2 linked regions of the Salipiger sp. CCB-MM3 genome follow. The protein of the gene in region 2 interacts with the protein of the main gene of each other region in a pairwise test. Links are inferred from orthologs where the notes say so. Each region holds a gene or a part of one and is shown on either strand. Other genes may lie near its edges.

Region 1 (9,257 bases), 950 kb from region 2 along the record:
GGCGTCCTCGCCGAACAGCAGCACGCCGGACCGCGTGGGATCCGGCTTGCGGAAGAAGGCCTGTGCGTCGCGCCCGGAAAGCTTCATTGCGGCAGGTCTGCAGCGACCAGCATCAACCGGTCGATCACCCGGTCGGCGAGCATGATCATCAGCCGCTCTTCGGCGTCGCGCTCCGAGGCCTGCGTGGCCGCGGTCGAGCCGGTGGTGGAATAGCCGGTGAAGGACGAGGTGGAGCCTTCGGTCAGCGTCTCGGCGCTGGCCGTGTCGCGCAGTTTGAAGCTGGCGTCGCCGACCAGACGGATGCGGGTGGTGTTGCCGTCAGCGAGCGAGCCCTGCCCGGCGCTTTCGGTGCGGATCGTCGTCTCGAGCTGATAGGGCGCGCCGCTTGGCGCGCGGCCCAGCCGCTCCTCGATCCGGCGGTTGAAGAGATAGGCGTTGGGGCTGTCCGGATCGCTCAGCGCGATCTGGCCGAGCAGCGCCTGCCCGCCCCCCTGCGGCCCGTAAACCGGGGTGAATCCGCAGCCCGCGAGCGCAAGCGCGCCGCAGGCTGCGAGAAAGGTTCGACGATTAGGCGACCACATTGACGATCCGGCCCGGCACCACGATGAGTTTCTTCGGCGCGGCCCCTTCGAGGGTCCGCACCACAGCATCATGTGCGAGGACGAGTTTTTCAATCTCTTCCTTGGGCATGTCCTTGGGAACGGTCAGTTCTCCGCGGCGCTTGCCGTTGACCTGAATCGGCAGGGTCACGCTGTCTTCGACCAGCATCGCCTCGTCGGCCTTGGGCCAAGGCGCGGTGGCGATCAGCCCTTCGCCGCCGAGCAGCTGCCAGACTTCCTCGGACAGGTGCGGGGTCATCGGCGACATCAGCTGGGCCAGAACCTTGGCCGCTTCGCGCTTGGCCGCGCCGCCTGCCTTGGATTTGCCCAGCACGCCGGTGAAGGCATAGAGCTTGGCGATGGCCGCGTTGAAGCCGAAGCTTTCGACGCCCATGGTCACATCGTGGATCGCCTTGTGCATCTCGCGCAGCAGGGCTTTGTCTTCTGCGCTCTCGGGCGCGTCCGACTCGGCGATCTCTGCGGCGATGCGGTAGACCCGTGCGAGGTGTTTGGACGCGGCCTCGGCCCCCGAAGCGGTCCATTCCACGTCACGCTCGGGCGGGCTGTCCGACAGCACGAACCAGCGCGCGGTATCGGCGCCGTACTGGCCGATGATCGCGACCGGGTCGACCACGTTGTTCTTGGACTTGGACATTTTGGCCGAGGGGATGATCTCGACCTCGGTGCCGTCCGCAAGGAAGCCCTTGCCGTCCTTCAGTTCCACCGCCTCGGGGTAGTGGTAGACCGGGCGGCCTTCGGCGTTGCGCGTCTGATAGATCGCGTGGGTCACCATGCCTTGGGTGAAGAGCGCGTTGAACGGCTCCTTGCTCTTTTCGGGCAGGTGGCCGGTGATGTGCATCGCGCGGGCGAAGAAGCGCGAATAGAGCAGGTGCAGGATCGCGTGCTCGATGCCGCCGATATATTGATCGACGTTCATCCAATACTCGGCCTCGGCCATGTCGATGGGCGTCTCGGCGCGCGGCGAGGTGAAGCGGGCGAAGTACCAGCTCGAATCGACGAAGGTGTCCATCGTGTCGGTCTCGCGCCGCGCCGGGGCACCACAGGACGGGCAGGAACAGTTACGCCACGAGGGGTGACGGTCGAGCGGGTTGCCCGGCACCGAGAAGTCGATCGGCGTGCCGTCTTCGTCGTAGGGCAGCGCGATCGGAAGGTTTTCCTTCTTCTCGGGCACCACGCCGCAAGCCTCGCAATGAACCACGGGAATCGGCGCGCCCCAGTAGCGCTGGCGCGACAGGCCCCAGTCGCGCAGGCGGTATTTGGTCACGCCTTCGCCGATGCCTTTCGACGCGCAGAAGTCGACGGCGGCGTTGACGGCCTCTTCGCCGGTCTGCACCTCTTCCCCGGCGACGAGACGGGTGTAGCGCACCTTCTCGGTCTTGGCGGGAACGAAGGGCTCTGCTTGGATGTCGATCTCACCCTCGAGCGGCACGAAGGTTTCGACGATCGGCAGGTCGTATTTGCTGCAGAAGTCGTGGTCGCGCTGGTCGTGGCCCGGGCAGCCGAAGATCGCGCCGGTGCCGTAATCCATGAGGATGAAGTTGGCGATATAGACCGGCAGTTCCCAGCTGTCGTCGAACGGGTGACGCACCTTGATGCCGGTGTCGAAGCCACGCTTCTCGGCCTTCTCCAGCTCTTCTTCCGAGGTGCCCATGCGGCGGCACTCGGCGACGAAAGCGGCAAGCTCGGGGTTGCCCTGCTCCAGCTCCTTGGCGAGCGGATGGTCCGGCGAGATGCCGACGAAGGACGCGCCGTGCAGCGTGTCGGGCCGGGTGGTGTAGCACTCGATCTTGTCGAAGCCCTCGGGGGCATTGAGCGTGTCGAAGGAGAACTGCAGACCGCGCGAGCGGCCAATCCAGTTCGCCTGCATCAGCTTCACCTTGGCGGGCCAGTCATCGAGCGTGTCGAGCGCGTCGAGCAGCTCGCCCGAGAAGTCCGAGATCTTGAAGAACCACTGGGTGAGTTCCTTGCGCTCCACGAGCGCGCCCGAGCGCCAGCCGCGACCGTTCTCGACCTGCTCGTTGGCGAGCACGGTCATGTCGACCGGATCCCAGTTCACCACGGCGTTCTTGCGGTAGACGAGCCCCTTATCGAGCATGTCGAGGAACAGCGCCTGCTGCTGGCCGTAGTATTCCGGATCGCAGGTGGCGAACATGCGCGACCAGTCGAGGCCAAAGCCCAGCGGCTTCATCTGCTCCACCATCGTGTCGATGTTGGAATAGGTCCAGTCCTTGGGGTGACCGCCCGAAGCCATCGCGGCGTTCTCGGCGGGCATGCCGAAGGCGTCAAAGCCCATCGGGTGCAGCACGTTGAAGCCGTTCTGCTTTTTGTAGCGGGCGATCACGTCACCCATCGTGTAGTTGCGGACGTGGCCGATGTGGATGCGCCCCGAGGGGTAGGGGAACATTTCCAGCACGTAGTATTTCGGCTTGTCGGCCGAGCGGGTGGCCTTGAAGGTCAGGGCCTCTTCCCAGGCGGCCTGCCATTTCGGCTCGATCGTGGCGGGGTCGTAGCGCGACATAATCTGTTGTCCCTCAGAGCGGATGGGGTCGGTGCGGATGGGTCTTGCCGGGTGATAGGGCAGGCCCCGGCGGGCGTCCAGTGCCCTCTCCCGGCTGGCAGCGGCTGACGGCGACATTTCAGCAACCTCTTGGCGTCAAAAGACCCATAAGCGGCGTTTCACGTTGGTTCGCGTTTCGCCGCGTGGAAAAGTGCCACCCGTTTAGGGACCGATGACCGACGACCATGAAAATACTTTGCATTCACCAGAATTTCCCCGGCCAATACAAGCACCTCGCCCCGGAATTGGTCCGCCTCGGCCATGAGGTCACCGCGCTGACCCCGAAGGTCAAAAAGCCGACGGTCTGGAATGGCGTCAAAGTGATCCCCTATGAGATCCGCGGCAGCAGCACCCGCGGCATCCACCCCTATCTCACCGATTTCGAAACCAAGGTGCTGCGCGGCGTCAGCTGCTGCAACGCGGCGCAGCAGCTGCGGCAGAGCGGCTATGAGCCGGATGTGATTCTGGCCCACCACGGCTGGGGCGAGAGCCTGTTTCTGAAGGATGTCTGGCCCAAGGCGCGGCTGGGGCTCTATTGCGAGCTTTACCATCTGACCACGCCGGAGTTCATCGACTTCGACCGCGAGTTCAGCAAACCCGCCTCGCTGAGTGAAGCGCAGCGCATCCGCATGAAGAACCTCAACAACCGGATGCACGAGGAGGTCATGGACGCGGGCATCAGCCCCACGGGCTTTCAGGCGGGCACCTTCCCCGAGCGCTGGCAGGATAGGCTGACCGTCGCCCACGATGGCATCGACACCGATCTGGTGGTGCCCAATCCCGATGCGCGGCTGGATCTCGAGGGCGGCACCGTGCTGACCCGCGACGATGAGGTGATCACCTTCATCAACCGCAACCTAGAGCCCTATCGCGGCTATCACGTCTTCATGCGCGCCCTACCCGAGATCCTGCGCCTCCGCCCGAATGCCCATGTCACGCTGATCGGCGGCGACGAGGTGAGCTATGGTGCCAAGGCCCCGGGCGGGAAGAGCTGGAAGCAGATCTACATCGACGAGGTGCGCGGCCAGATCCCCGATGCCGATTGGGCGCGGGTGCACTTCCTTGGCAGGGTGCCCTACGACCGCTTCCTTGCGATGATGCAGGTGAGCCGGGTGCACGTCTATCTGACCTACCCCTTCGTGCTGAGCTGGTCGCTGCTTGAAGCGATGAGCGCCGGCTGCGCCATCCTCGCCAGCGACACCGCGCCGGTGCGCGAGGCGCTGACCGAGGGGGAAACCGGCTGGATGGTGGATTTCTTCGACCGCGACGCGCTGGTCGAGCGGCTCTGTACGCTGCTCGACGATCCCGAGACCCGCGCCCGCCTTGGCGCCGCGGCCCGCGCCCATGTCCGCGCCCATTACGATCTGCGCAGCCATTGCCTGCCGCGCCACGTCGACTGGGTGACCCGGCTGGGAGAGATGCAGCCGCGCCCGCCGCGGGACTGAGGCACCCCGCCCACGATCAGCCCTATGCAAAAGAAAAGGCCCAGAGCGTTCTCCGGGCCTTCGTAATCTGCTGAAGGGCTGCCTCAGATGCGGCTGTCGACCGCGCGGATTTGCCGTGCGCGGGTCAGGATCGCATCTTCGACCGCATGCACCGTAGAAGCGCTGGCCGGACCCGAGCGGGTCATCAGCGCGACATTGAGCGACCGCGCGTCCAGCGCCGGGTCCGAGACGAGGATCGTCGCGCGATAGGCGGTGCCGCCGCCCGGCGGGGTGCCGTAACCGGTGGTGATCACCCCGGTGAAAGGATCGACAGATTCGACCGGCAGGAAGTCCAGAACTTCGAGCGAGGCGTTCCAGATGTATTTGTTCACCGCGCCGACTCGGCCCGCATCGGGCTTGGACTTAAAAATGTCCCAAACGGTCGACTCAGGCGCGCCGCGCCCGTTGTAGACATCCGCCTCCATGATCTCATCTGCCGAGCGGGTCTGTACCGTCTGCGTGGATGTCTGCTGGCTGCAGGCCGTCAGCCCGAGCACCACCGCTGCCAGCGAAAGCCCCTTCGCAAACCGCTTATATTCCATGAAACCAAAGCTCCTGACCGTCCGGTTGGTTGCCCCTGCATACTCGTCGGCACCGCGTATCACAAGCGGTCAATCCCGGGCCCGCCAAAGCCCGCTCCGGCACCGGCAGCGCCTTGAAAGGTCCGTGATATTTTTGTGGCAATTGCGCATCACTGATTTGCTTGATGGGGCCCTGCCCGCACCTGCGGGTTGCCAGGTCGGCCAGCCAAAGCGCATAGAAGCTCCCATCAAGGCCGGGCTACCCGGATTGGTACGTGCCTTAGAACACATGAGGGAAACAATGAAAAAGATTCTGTTTGCTTCCACCGCGCTGGTTGCAACCGCAGGCGTCGCCGCGGCAGAAGTCACGATCTCGGGCTACGCCGAGATGGGTATCTACAACCCGGGTGAGACCACCGACCAGGCGAACGACGAAGCTCAGTTCTTCACCGACATCGACCTGACCTTCACCATGTCCGGCGAAGCCGACAACGGCCTGGTCTTCGGTGCGAACATCGACCTCGACGAAGCCGACAACCCCTTCTCGGACCCGTGGGATCAGGGCGGTGAAGCTCTGTTCGTGTCCTACGGCGGCGCAACCCTGACCATGGGCGACACCGACTCGGCATACGACAAAACCGTTCCCGAGATGAACCTCGGCGGCGCAGGCTCGCTGGCTGACGACGAAACCATCCACGCTGGTTTCAACGACGGCGCAGAGTTCGACGGCGGCGTGAACGGCTCCGACGGTCAGATCGCTCGTTTCGACTACGCTTACGACGCGTTCACCTTCTCGGTGTCGGCTGAGCAGATCGCAGACGGCTCGAAGCCGGAAGACGTTGGCCGCGCAGACTCCGGCGAGACCCTGTGGTCGGCAGGCGTTGGCTACTCGGCAGAACTGTCGGGTGTCGACCTCTCCGCAGGCCTCGGCTACCTGAAGCTCGACGAGTGGGCCGAAGTGTGGGGCCTCGGCGTCACCGCAGGCTTCGCAGGCGGCTTTGAAGTTGGCGCGACCTACAGCGACATCGACGGCGAAGACGGCTTCGTTGACGATGGCGAGCACTGGGGCCTCGGCTTCGGCTACTCGATGAACGCCTTCTCGATCGGCGTGAACTACGGCAAGTACGACTGGGACGACGCTGGCGAAGCAGAAGGCTACGGCCTGGCAGCCAACTACGATCTGGGCGGCGGTCTCGTTGCACAGCTCGGCTACGGCTACAGCGAATTCACCGACGGCTCGGACGACGACACCTGGTCGCTCGGCCTGGCAATGTCCTTCTAATCTCTCCTGAGATTAGTCTGATAGGGAAGAGCGGGCTTCGGCCCGCTCTTTTCTTTTGCGCCTGCACCGGGCAGAACGGGCGCAGCGCATCTGAAGACGAGACATCCCCATGCTGCCACTCTCGGCCGCGCGTACGGCCAGCCTGCTGAACTCGGTCCGCCCCGCCCTTGCCAAAGGCAAATTCGGCGAGGCCCGCGCAGCGCTGGAACAGGTGCTGGCCTTGGAACCGCGCCGCGGCGATCTCGCCTTCCAACTGGCTCAAATCTGCTATCAGCAGGGCGACCGCGACGCCTGTCTCACCCATCTCGACCGAGCCGTCGAGCTTGCGCCCGATCAGCCTCAGGTCACCGCCCTTGCGGTCGAGCGCTACCGCGCCCTCGGCCGCCCCGAGCAGGCCCTCGCAGCCTATGACCGGCAGATCGCGGCTGACCCCAAGGCGATCAAGCCGCGCGCGGACAAGGCCCACTACCTGCAGCTCCTGGGGCGGTTCGACGAGGCCGAGACGATCTTTCGCGCGTTGATCAAGCGCCACCCCAATGCCGCCGAGCTTTACCGGATCTTCCTTGCCAGCAAGAAACTGAACCAGGGCGATCCGCTGCTGCGGGCCATGGAAAAGCTCTGGGCCCGCAGCGATTTGCCGGACGCGCAGCGGATGCATCTGGGCTTTGCGCTGGCCAAGGCGATGGAAGAGACCGGCCAGACCGCCAAGGTCTTTGGCTACCTGCGCCGCGCCAACGCGCTGCAGGCCAAGGCCGCGCCCTTCGACAGCGCCGCGCAGGCCCGCGAGTTCGCCGCCGTGCGCGCCGCGCAGGAGGGGCTCGCGCCCGGCGCGCCCGCCGAGCCGGACCTGCGCCCGGTCTTCGTCACCGGCATGCCGCGCTCGGGCACGACGCTGGTCGAGCGCATTCTCGGCGCCCATCCCGAGGTGACGGCGGGCGGCGAGCTTGGCCACGCGCTGAAGCTGGCCTATGGGCATTTCGGTGCCGGCGAGCAGATGCGCCGCCTCGCCGACGAGCCCCCCGCCCGCGTTGCCGCCTTTGCCGAGCAATACCTGCGCCTCGCCGCGCGCGACAGCGGCCGCCGGAGCGGCGTGATCACCGACAAGTCGATCCTGTGCCACCTGATCTTCGGGCTGCTCGACCACGCGCTGCCCGGCGCGCGCATCGTGGTGGTGCAGCGCGATCCCCGCGACATCGCCCTGTCGATCTACAAGAACCATTTCGCCACCGGCAGCCACCGCTACGCCAATGACCTGCCGCTGATCGCCACCGCGATCCAACGCTTCCGCGCCAATGTCGCCCATTGGAAAGACGCGCTGTCCGGGCGCATCCACGAGATTCGCTATGAAGATCTGGTCGCCGATCCCGAGCCGCACACCCGCGCGCTGGTGACGGCTGCGGGTCTGCAATGGGATGAGGCCTGCCTGTCGTCGCATGAGGCGTCCGGACAGGTGAAAACGCTCAGCGTCAGCCAGGCGCGGCAGCCGATCTATCGCGGCTCGGCGCAGGCGTGGAAGAAATACGAAACCGAACTGGCGCCTTTCATCGAGGCCTGGGGAGAGGAACCATGGGACTGAACGACATCAAGACCCGCATCGCCAAAGCCGAGCGCGACGCAGGCAGAGCCCCCGGCTCGGCGCAGCTGATCGCGGTCAGCAAGGTGCAACCGAACGCGCGCGTCGAGGCGGTGCTGGAAGAGGGCCACCGGCTCTTCGGCGAGAACAAAGTGCAGGAAGCCGCAGGCAAATGGCCCGCCTTCCAAGAGCGTTTTCCGGACGCCAAGGTGCATCTCATCGGCCCGCTGCAGAGCAACAAGGCGCGGCAGGCGATGCAGCTTTTCTCGGCGATCCACTCGCTGGACCGGCCCAAGCTCGCCACCACGCTGGCGCGGCTCGCGCAGGAACTGGGCAGCTGTCCCGATCTCTTCGTGCAGGTGAACACCGGCGAGGAAGAGCAAAAGGCCGGCATCCTGCCCGCCGAGGCCGACGCCTTCATCAAAGAGGTGCGCGATCTCGATCTGCCGCTGAAGGGGCTGATGTGCATCCCCCCGGTCGATGAGACGCCGAGCCTGCATTTCGCCCTTCTGGCCAAGATCGCCGAACGCAACGGGCTCGACGGGCTGTCGATGGGCATGAGCTCGGATTTCGAGCAGGCGATCGCACTTGGCGCTACCCATGTGCGCGTAGGCTCGGCGATCTTCGGCGAACGCGACTACAGCTGAGCCCCTGCCCGGCGCCGCCATGGCTCCGGTGGACGGCCTGCCTCCGTCGGGGATATTTGAACCAAGAGGAAGCAAGGCGTCTTCCTCTTGGCGAAAATATCCCGGGGGGTGAGGCGCCTCGCGCCGAGGGGGGCAGCGCCCCCCCTGCCGCCTTTCCGCCCCGGCGCAGCCAGAGGAGATGTCGCCATGGCAATCCCAGTCGAGACCTTCTTCCTGCGCCCCGACGGGCAGGGCACGCTGCAGGCACGCATTCAGCAGATGGTGGCCGAGGGCGTGCTTTCAGGCCGCTTCCGGCGCGGCGAAAAGCTGCCCTCGACCCGCAAGCTGGCGGCGCATCTCGGGGTCAGCCGGATCACCGTGGCGCTGGCCTATACCGAACTTCTGGCCTCGGACTATCTCACGTCGCGCGACCGCTCGGGCTATTACATCTCGGAGGGCGCGCCAGAGCCGCCGGACTTCCCCGAGACGCCGCGCGCCGAGCGCGTCGACTGGCAGCGCGCCATGGGGCGGCGTTTCGCCGCCGGTGCGGTGCCCGAGCGGCCCGCCGACTGGGCGAGCTACCGCTATCCCTTC
Region 2 (9,035 bases):
CGAAGCTCATGGTGAAATTCCTTTTTGCAGCCGCCGGGCGCGCACCCTATCTATGGGGGGCGAGCCGAAAGGGAAACCCATGTCCGCAGACACTTCCGCAGAAACCGACCTGATCAAGCTTTACTCCACGCGCATCCTTGCGCTGGCGGCGGATATCCCGCGGACCGAGCGGCTGTCGCATCCCGACGCCACGGTGAAGAAGCGCTCGCCGCTCTGCGGCTCGACAGTGACGGTGGATCTTTCGCTGCAGGAGGGCAAGGTCAGCGACTACGGGCAGGACGTGAAGGCCTGCGCCTTGGGTCAGGCGGCGGCTTCGGTGGTCGGCGAGGCGATCATCGGCTGCACACCCGCCGAATTGGCCACGGCGCGCGACGCGCTGCGCGCCATGCTCAAGGAAGACGGCCCCACTCCTCCTGCGCCCTTTGATGGGCTGGAGGTGCTGCGCCCGGCCAGCGCCTATAAGAACCGCCATGCCTCGATCATGCTGGCGCTCGACGCCGCGACCGAGGCCGCCAATGAGGTGGCGGCGAAACAGCGCGCGTGATCGCCGCGCGCTGAGACCTTCCCTTTCCCAATCGTGATAAAAAAACCGCCGCTCTCCCTGGGTGGAAGGCGGCGGCAGTGGCGTGTCTTGGTGGATCCGGAACAGACCGTGGCAGCGCGTCCGGGGATCAGGCGACCCGGATGGGGAAACAGGCGCGCGCATCGAGGGACAGGGATGCGCCGGCTGCCGGATACAAGACCGCAGGCAGAAATCTAAAACGTCAGAGCAGCGGCAGATGCAGCGCGCCCACGAGGATGACGACGAGCGACAGCGCGCCGATCATATCCCCCACCAGCGAGGGGCTGGACATCTGGGATTTGAACTGGGCGCGGGTCACTGTGGTGCGGATCATGGCAATCATCTCGGCTCTCCCTGTGAGCGTGTTCTCATCATGTTCTCTGTTGCTCTTTTGTTCTCATAGCGCCTGAGTCGTGTAAAGAACTTTTTGAGAACATTTGCGAACACTGCGGAACGCGAGGCCGGAACAGCGCCGCCGCCCGTGCGTAGATTGCCTACGCACGAGATGAATCCTCATTCAGAAACAGTGATTTAGAAGAGGCCGAAACGCTCAGCCGACCGAAATCAGCCCGATCGCCTCATCCTGCCGCATCAGCCAGAGCAGCAGCCGTGCGGCGCGCCCGCGTTCGGAGGTGAGACCCGGATCCTCGGCCAGCAGCTTGCGCGCGTCGCTCTGCGCCATGGCCATCAGCCCCGACTGCGCCTCGAGGTCGGCGACCTTGAAGCGCGGCAGGCCCGATTGCGCGGTGCCGATGAGATCGCCGGCGCCGCGCATCTGCAGATCGACCTCGGAGATGCGGAAGCCATCCTCGGTCTCGCGCAGCGTGGTGAGCCGTTTCGAGCCGCTCTCGCCCAGCGGCGGCTGGTACATGAGCAGGCAGGTCGAGGCTGCCTCGCCACGCCCGACCCGGCCGCGCAGCTGGTGCAACTGCGCCAGCCCGAAAATCTCGGCGCGTTCGATCACCATGATCGAGGCATTGGGCACGTTCACCCCGACCTCGATCACCGTGGTGGCGACCAGAACCTTGGTCTCCCCGGCGACGAAGCGCGCCATGGCGGCGTCTTTCTCGGCGGGCGGCATCTGGCCGTGCACCAGCCCCACCACACCCTCGCCCAACTGCGCGCGCAGGCGCTTGAAACGCTCTTCGGCGGCGGTGAGATCCGAGACCTCGCTTTCCTCGACCAGCGGGCAGACCCAATAGGCCTGCCGCCCCTCGGAGACCGCCTTGCGCAGATGTTCGACCACCTCGCCGATGCGCTCGGTGGAGACCAGCGCGGTCTGCACTGGTTTGCGCCCCGGCGGTTTCTCGTCGAGCACCGAGACATCCATGTCGCCATATTGCGCCAGCGCGAGGCTGCGCGGGATCGGCGTGGCGGTCATCACCAGCACGTCGGCGCCCTGCCCCTTACGGCCCAGTTCCAGCCGCTGGCGCACGCCGAAGCGGTGTTGCTCGTCGACGATGGCGAGCCGCAGGTCGCGGAACACCACGTCTTCCTGAAACACCGCATGGGTGCCGACGAGGATGTGGATATTGCCCTCGGCCAGCGCGGCGAGCTTGGCCTTGCGCTCGGCGCCCTTGTCGCGGCCGGTGAGGATTTCCACCACCACGCCCGCGCTTTCGGCCAGCGGCTGCAGCCCCTCGAGGTGCTGGCGGGCGAGGATTTCCGTCGGCGCCATCATCACGCCCTGCGCGCTGCTTTCCACCGCGATCAGCAGCGCCATGAAGGCCACCAGCGTTTTGCCCGCGCCCACGTCGCCCTGCAGCAGGCGGTTCATCCGCGTCTCATCGGCCATGTCGGTGGCGATCTCATCCATCGCGCGCAGCTGCGCGCCGGTGGGCCGATAGGGCAGCGCCGCAAGCACGCGGCGGCGCAGATGGCCATCGCCCAGGGTGGGGTGCCCCTTGCCGCGGCGGCGGTTGATCCGCGCCAGCGCCAGCGTCAGCTGATGCGCCAAAAGCTCGTCATAGGCGAGGCGCGCGCGCGCCGGGGCCGAGGGGCTGAGCGCGTCCATTCCGTCGGGCGCATGGGCGGCCTCGAGCGCGTCGTGCCAGTCGGGCCAGCCCTCGCGGTCCTTCAGCGGGCCGTCGATCCATTCGGGCATCTGCGGCGCGCGCGTCATGGCATCGCGGATGGCGCGGGCCATGAGCTTTTGCGTGACGCCAGAGGTGAGCGGGTAGACCGGCTCGAAATCGGGCAGCGTATGCGCCTCGTCGAGCGGCAGGATGTGGTCGGGGTGGACCATCTGCGCCATGCCGTCGAAGAGCTCGACCTTGCCCGAGACCAGTCGCCGCGAGCCTTCGGGCAGCACGCGGGTGAGGTAATCGGCGCGGCCATGGAAGAACACCAGCTGGAACGGCCCCTCGCCATCCTCGACCTGAATGCGGTAGGGGCGCCCCTTCACCGCAGGGGCCATGTGGCGCAGCACCTGCACCTCGACCGTCACCGTGCCGGGCAGCACCGCCTCCTGCACCGAGCCGCGCGGACGCCGGTCGATCACCGCATGCGGCAGCGTCAGCAGCAGGTCGCGCGGGGCGTGCACGTCGAGCCCCTCGAAGGCCTGCGCGGTCTTCGGGCCGACGCCGTCCAGCGTCTTGAGCTCGGCAAACAGCGGCCAGAGCGGTTCCGGGCGCTGGCTCATGCGGCGCTCCTCATGTGCACTCTCACCCCCCTATCAGCGCCAGCCATGCATCCTCATCCATGATCTCGATGCCAAGCTCGCGGGCCTTGGTTTCCTTGCTGCCAGCGCCGGGGCCAGCGACGAGAATGTCGGTCTTTTTCGACACCGAGCCCGAGACCTTGGCCCCAAGCGCCTCGGCGCGGGCCTTGGCCTCGGCGCGGGTCATCTTTTCCAGCGTGCCGGTGAACACCACGGTCTTGCCCGCGACGGGGCTGCCTTCGGTCGCCGGACGCTCGGCGTCCTGAATGTCGAGATGCGCCACCAGCCGGTCGATCGAGGCGCGCTCGGCCTCTTGGTTCATCGACGTCACCAGCGAGACCGCCACCGTGGCGCCGATACCGTCGATACCCACAAGATCGTTCCACGCGGATTTCGCCTCGGCGGGCACCTTCGGCTCTTCGGCCCAGACCGCATCCTGCGTCTCCTTGATCCGCGCGCGGCGGCCCTCGGCGGCGGCGGCCTTGCGCTCGTCTTCCACCGCGGCCTCGGCCTTGCGATAGCGCTCGGCGGCGGGCAGCGCGGCGTCCACCGCCTCGATCATCGCGGACCAGCTGAGGTAGTGCTTGGCCAGATCGCCCGCGACCACCTCGCCCACGTGGCGCATGCCGAGCGCGAAGAGCACGCGCTTCAGCTCAATCTTGCGGCGCTCGTCGATGGCATCGAAGAGGTTGCTGGCGCTCTTGTCGCCCCAGCCCTCGCGGTTCTTCAGCTGCTGCATGCCCGCGCCATAGCGTGCCTTCAGCTCGAAGATATCCGCCGGTTCCTTGACCCAGCCGTCGCGGTAGAACTGCTCGACCTGCTTGGCGCCCAGCCCGTCGATGTCGAAGGCGGCGCGCGAGACGAAATGCTTGAGCTTCTCCACCGCCTGCGCCGGGCAGATCAAACCGCCGGTACAGCGGCGCACGGCGTCACCCTCCTCGCGGATCGCCTCGGAGCCGCATTCGGGGCAGACATGTGGAAACGCGTAGGGCTGCGCATCCTCGGGGCGTTTACTGAGATCGACATCGGCCACCTTGGGGATCACGTCGCCCGCGCGATAAACCTGCACCCAGTCGCCGGTGCGGATGTCCTTGGCGTTGCCCTCGGCGTCGGGGCGGATCACCTCGCCCTTGGCGTCACGCCCGGCGATGTAATCCTCATTGTGCAGCGTCGCGTTGGACACCACGACGCCGCCCACCGTCACCGGCGTCAGCCGCGCGACCGGGCTAAGCGCGCCGGTGCGCCCCACCTGAATGTCGATCCCCTCGAGCCGGGTCCACGCCAGTTCCGCCGGGAATTTATGCGCGATCGCCCAGCGCGGCGTGGTGGACCGGAAACCCAGCCGCCCCTGCAGGGCAAGGTCGTTGACCTTGTAGACCACGCCGTCGATGTCATAGCCGAGCGTGGCGCGCTGTTCCTCGATCTGGCGGTAATGGGCGATCATCTCGTCCGGCCCGTCACACAGCTGTGTCAGCGGGTTGGTCTGAAAGCCCAGCGCCTGCAGACGTTCGATGGCGCCCATCTGCGTCTCGGCCAGCGGCTCCGACAGCTCGCCCCAGGCGTAGGCGAAGAATTTCAGCGGACGCGCGCGGGTGATCTCGGCATCAAGCTGGCGCAGCGAGCCGGCGGCGGCGTTGCGCGGGTTGGCGAAGGATTTGCCGCCGCGCGCCGCTTGCCGCTCGTTGAGGGCGGCGAAATCGGCGTGGCTCATATAAACCTCGCCGCGCACTTCGAGCACCTCGGGCAGATCCCCGGCGGCGCCGTCGAGCTGCTGCGGGATATCGTCAATGGTGCGGGCATTGGCGGTGACATTCTCGCCCTCGGTGCCATCGCCGCGCGTGGCGGCCTGCACCAGAGTGCCGTTCTCGTAGCGCAGCGAGAGCGAGAGCCCGTCGATCTTGGGCTCGGCGGTATAGGTCAGCTCGGCAAATTGCGACATGCCGAGATAGCGCCGGATGCGCCCGTCGAAATCCTTGACCTCTTCCGCCTCGAAGGCATTGCCCAGCGACATCATGCGCACCGCGTGGCGCACCTTAGAGAAGCCTTCGGCCAGCGGCGCGCCGACCTGCTCGGTGGGGCTGTCCTCGCGCTTGAGCGCGGGGAAGCGGTCTTCGATGGCGATGTTGCGCTGTTTCAGCGCGTCATATTCGGCGTCCGAGATCTCGGGCGCGTCCTCGGTGTGATAGGCGACATTCGCCTGCGACAGGCTTTCGGCGAGCCGCGCCAGTTCGTCACGCGCCTCCGCTTCCGTCAGATCGCCAACCGGTTTGTCCGCCACTTTCTGGGCCATTGCCGTATCCCTTGATCACGCCGTTCGAAGGACGTGATAGGGCGCGGGGCGAGGCGCGTCCAGTCAGCCGTTGACCGCCATGGCGCCAAGCGGCGGCTCGGGATCGCGCAGCACGTAGCCCCGGCCCCAGACTGTCTCGATGTAGTTCTCATCCCCCGTCGCTTCGGAGAGTTTCTTGCGCAGCTTGCAGATGAACACATCGATGATCTTGAGCTCGGGTTCGTCCATCCCCCCGTAGAGATGGTTGAGGAACATCTCTTTGGTGAGCGTGGTGCCTTTGCGCAGCGAGAGCAGTTCGAGCATCTGGTATTCCTTGCCGGTCAGATGCACCGGGCGTTCGGCCACGGTCACCGTCTTGGCGTCGAGGTTCACCGACACTTTGCCGGTGCGGATGATCGACTGCGAATGCCCCTTCGAGCGGCGGATGATCGCGTGGATTCGCGCCACCAACTCGTCGCGGTGGAAAGGCTTGGTCAGATAGTCGTCAGCGCCAAAGCCGAAGCCTTTGATCTTGTTCTCGGTGTCATCGGCCCCCGACAGGATCAGGATCGGCGTATTGATCCGCGCAAGGCGCAACTGCCGCAGAACCTCATGCCCGTGAATATCGGGCAAGTTCAGATCGAGCAGGATCAGATCGTAGTCATAGAGCTTTGCCAGATCGATCCCCTCTTCCCCGAGATCGGTGGCATAGACGTTCAGATTGGCATGGTTCAGCATCAGCTCGATGCTTTTCGATGTGGTTGGATCGTCTTCAACCAGAAGGATTCGCATGGCTGTCTCCGCTTCTCTTTTACCCCTGGGACCGAGCCTGTCCCAAATTAGTTAACGGTTCTTTACTGCGACCCCGTGTGTTGGTCCGCAGTCTAGGGAAGCACGGGGTCAATTCAACTTAGGAACGAAACCCAAATGGATAGTTCTCCTAACCGAACGTGCCACTCAGCTTCAAGCTGCGCGGCTCTCCTTCCCCGTGTTCCGTTAAAACGACGCAACGGCACTACTCCCGGAAGCGCTGAATGAGCGTTGCCTTGAGCGCCTCTTCCCCGTGGGAGGACACTGCCCGGAGCCATTCTTCCAGTTCCTCGCTGCTGAGCGCGTAGTACTCCATCGCCTGTGCCTGTGTGAGCAGACCATGACGCACGGCGCGCACCACGGCAGCCTTGCGGGAAGCGACCCAGCGCCGCGTTTCCTGCGGTGGAAGGTCCGCACGGGTCATGATCGAGCCGTCCGGCAAGGTCACCGCGCGGGGGCCGTCGATCTTCTTGAGGTACATCTTCGTCGTCCCTGCTCTTCCAAGTTCCGCCCTCGTGCCTTCCCTGCTTCCCCAGCCTGCTCCCCCCGTCGGCTCTGAGCCTTTGCCGCCGTCAATGCGCCCGCCCGAGCTATGGGGGTGACGCATATTGGGCTTGCGTGATTTAACGCTGTCTAAAACGCGCCCTTGTTAGTATGACGCATTTTCCTATATTCCCCCGGACTCCCGGAGATTGATGATGGCCCTCGATACCCAGACCCTGAACTCGCTTGGATTCGCGAAACCGCCCGCCGAAACGCGGGTGGTCGTTGCCATGTCCGGCGGCGTGGACAGCTCTGTCGTCGCCGCCATGCTGGCCGAAGAAGGCTATGACGTGGTTGGCGTGACGCTGCAGCTTTACGATCACGGCGCGGCGCTGGCCAAGAAGGGCGCCTGCTGCGCTGGCATCGACATCCATGATGCCCGCCGCGTGGCCGAGCAGATGGGCTTCCCGCATTACGTTCTGGACTATGAGAACATCTTCAAGGATGCGGTGATCGACGAGTTCGCCGAGAGCTATCTTGGCGGCGCCACGCCCGTGCCCTGCATCCGCTGCAACGAGCGGGTGAAGTTCAAGGACCTGCTGGAGACCGCGAAAGACCTCGACGCCGATTGCATGGCCACGGGCCACTACATCCAGCGGATGGTCGGCGGCGAAGGGCCGGAACTGCATTCGGCGGCAGATGCCAACCGCGATCAGAGCTACTTCCTCTTCTCCACCACGCCCGAGCAGCTATCGTATCTGCGCTTCCCGCTGGGGCACCTGAAGAGCAAGGCCGAGACCCGCGAGCTGGCGGCCAAATACGGGCTGTCGGTGGCCGACAAGCCCGACAGTCAGGACATCTGCTTTGTGCCCGACGGCAATTATGCCTCGGTGATCGAGAAGCTGCGCCCCGGTGCCGCCGAGCCGGGCGAGATCGTCCATGCGGACGGGCGCAAGCTGGGCACCCACAAGGGGGTGATCCACTACACCATCGGCCAGCGCCGCGGGCTTGGCATCGGTGGGCTGGAAGAGCCGCTCTATGTGGTCAAGCTCGACGTGGACAAACAGCAGGTCATCGTGGGCCCGAAAGAGATGCTGGCGACCCGCAAGGTGCCGGTGCGCGAGATCAACTGGCTTGGCGACGAGCCCTTCACCAGCCGCGACGAGTGGCACCTGAAGGTGAAGGTCCGCTCCACCCGCCCGCCGCGGGATGCGATCATCCGTCCGATCTCGGACACCGAGGCCGAGGTCGAACTGCTGACCCCCGAGGAAGGCGTGAGCCCCGGTCAGGCCTGCGTTTTCTACGCCCCCGAAAGCAGCCGCATCTATGGCGGCGGCTGGATCTGGCGCGGGTACTGATCCCCCACAGCAGCGCGCTTGCACCTTATGCCCTGAAGGCCCATTCTTTCACGCGAAAGGGTGGGCCTTTGCATGTCTTGGCTGAGCCGTCTGACCGAACGCCGGATTCTGAAATCCCTTGCCGAGGGCAAGCTGCAGGGCCTTGAAGGTGAGGGCCGTCCGCTGCCTGACCGCAGCGGCGAGGCGCATCTCGATCCCGGCGAAGCCATGGGATTTCGCATCATGGCCGAGGCCGGTGCGCTGCCCGAGGAGATCACCCTGAAAAAGCAGGTCGCTCTGCAGCGTCAGGCGCTTGCCGCGCTCACCGATCCCGCCGAACGCCGCGCGGCAATGGCGCTTCTGGCAGAGCTCGAGATGAAGCAGGCAATGGCCGAAGAGGCCCGGCGCCGCTTCTTGCGTGACTGACAGGTGTGACAGACTGGCGTCTCTGGCCGAAGCTAGGCTTCGACGCCGCTCAGCGGATAGACCGCCGGTGCAGAGGTGAGCTCCTCTATGCTCAGCGGCGCGGAAATCAGATGACCCTGCCCCGCATCGCAGCCCATGGCGCGCAGGTAGCTGAGCTGTCCCGGCGTCTCGATCCCCTCGGCCACCACGCGAAAGCCAAAGCGGCGCGCCATGCTCAGGATCGCCTCGACCACGGCGCGGTCGCGCGGGCGCGCGCTCAGGCCCTGCACGAACTGGCAGTCGATCTTCAGCATGTCGATCGGCCATGTGCCCAAGTGGCGCAGGCTGCCATAGCCGGTGCCGAAGTCGTCAAGGGCGATCTTGGCTCCACGCGCCCGCAGATCACGGAGCGCCTCGAACACATTGCCGCCGGTCTCGCCCAGCATTACCGTCTCGGGCACCTCGATCACCAGCGCCTCCCAGCTCAGACCGAAATCCGCCAGCAGCCGT

The links.
Region 1: the proteins of ligA (region 2) and leuS interact in binary tests that used the Escherichia coli proteins (3 or more experiments, as listed by UniProt). The link is inferred for Salipiger sp. CCB-MM3 from one-to-one orthologs.

What each region holds. Positions count from the first base shown.
Region 1 is NZ_CP014595.1:1,354,075-1,363,331, forward strand. The notes cover bases 354-3,524. They hold leuS (leucine--tRNA ligase), read right to left. Parts: upstream 3,139-3,524; coding sequence 568-3,138; downstream 354-567. Other genes in these bases: lptE (LPS assembly lipoprotein LptE), read right to left, coding at 354-581; AYJ57_RS06640 (glycosyltransferase), read left to right, coding at 3,363-3,524. Also shown: holA (DNA polymerase III subunit delta), read right to left, coding at 1-87; more of lptE, read right to left, coding at 84-353; more of AYJ57_RS06640, read left to right, coding at 3,525-4,622; AYJ57_RS06645 (DUF3576 domain-containing protein), read right to left, coding at 4,706-5,203; AYJ57_RS06650 (porin), read left to right, coding at 5,484-6,464; AYJ57_RS06655 (tetratricopeptide repeat-containing sulfotransferase family protein), read left to right, coding at 6,574-8,040; AYJ57_RS06660 (YggS family pyridoxal phosphate-dependent enzyme), read left to right, coding at 8,031-8,684; MocR-like pyridoxine biosynthesis transcription factor PdxR, read left to right, coding at 8,871-9,257.
Region 2 is NZ_CP014595.1:406,000-415,034, forward strand. What follows is about bases 2,869-5,817. They hold ligA (NAD-dependent DNA ligase LigA), read right to left. Parts: upstream 5,512-5,817; coding sequence 3,226-5,511; downstream 2,869-3,225. Other genes in these bases: recG (ATP-dependent DNA helicase RecG), read right to left, coding at 2,869-3,203; ctrA (response regulator transcription factor CtrA), read right to left, coding at 5,575-5,817. Outside these bases: hisI (phosphoribosyl-AMP cyclohydrolase), read right to left, coding at 1-10; AYJ57_RS01995 (iron-sulfur cluster assembly scaffold protein), read left to right, coding at 80-544; AYJ57_RS25800 (hypothetical protein), read right to left, coding at 765-905; more of recG, read right to left, coding at 1,113-2,868; more of ctrA, read right to left, coding at 5,818-6,282; CtrA inhibitor SciP, read right to left, coding at 6,506-6,781; tRNA 2-thiouridine(34) synthase MnmA, read left to right, coding at 6,999-8,141; AYJ57_RS02025 (J-domain-containing protein), read left to right, coding at 8,214-8,546; AYJ57_RS02030 (putative bifunctional diguanylate cyclase/phosphodiesterase), read right to left, coding at 8,579-9,035. UniProt on the Escherichia coli protein: DNA ligase that catalyzes the formation of phosphodiester linkages between 5'-phosphoryl and 3'-hydroxyl groups in double-stranded DNA using NAD as a coenzyme and as the energy source for the reaction.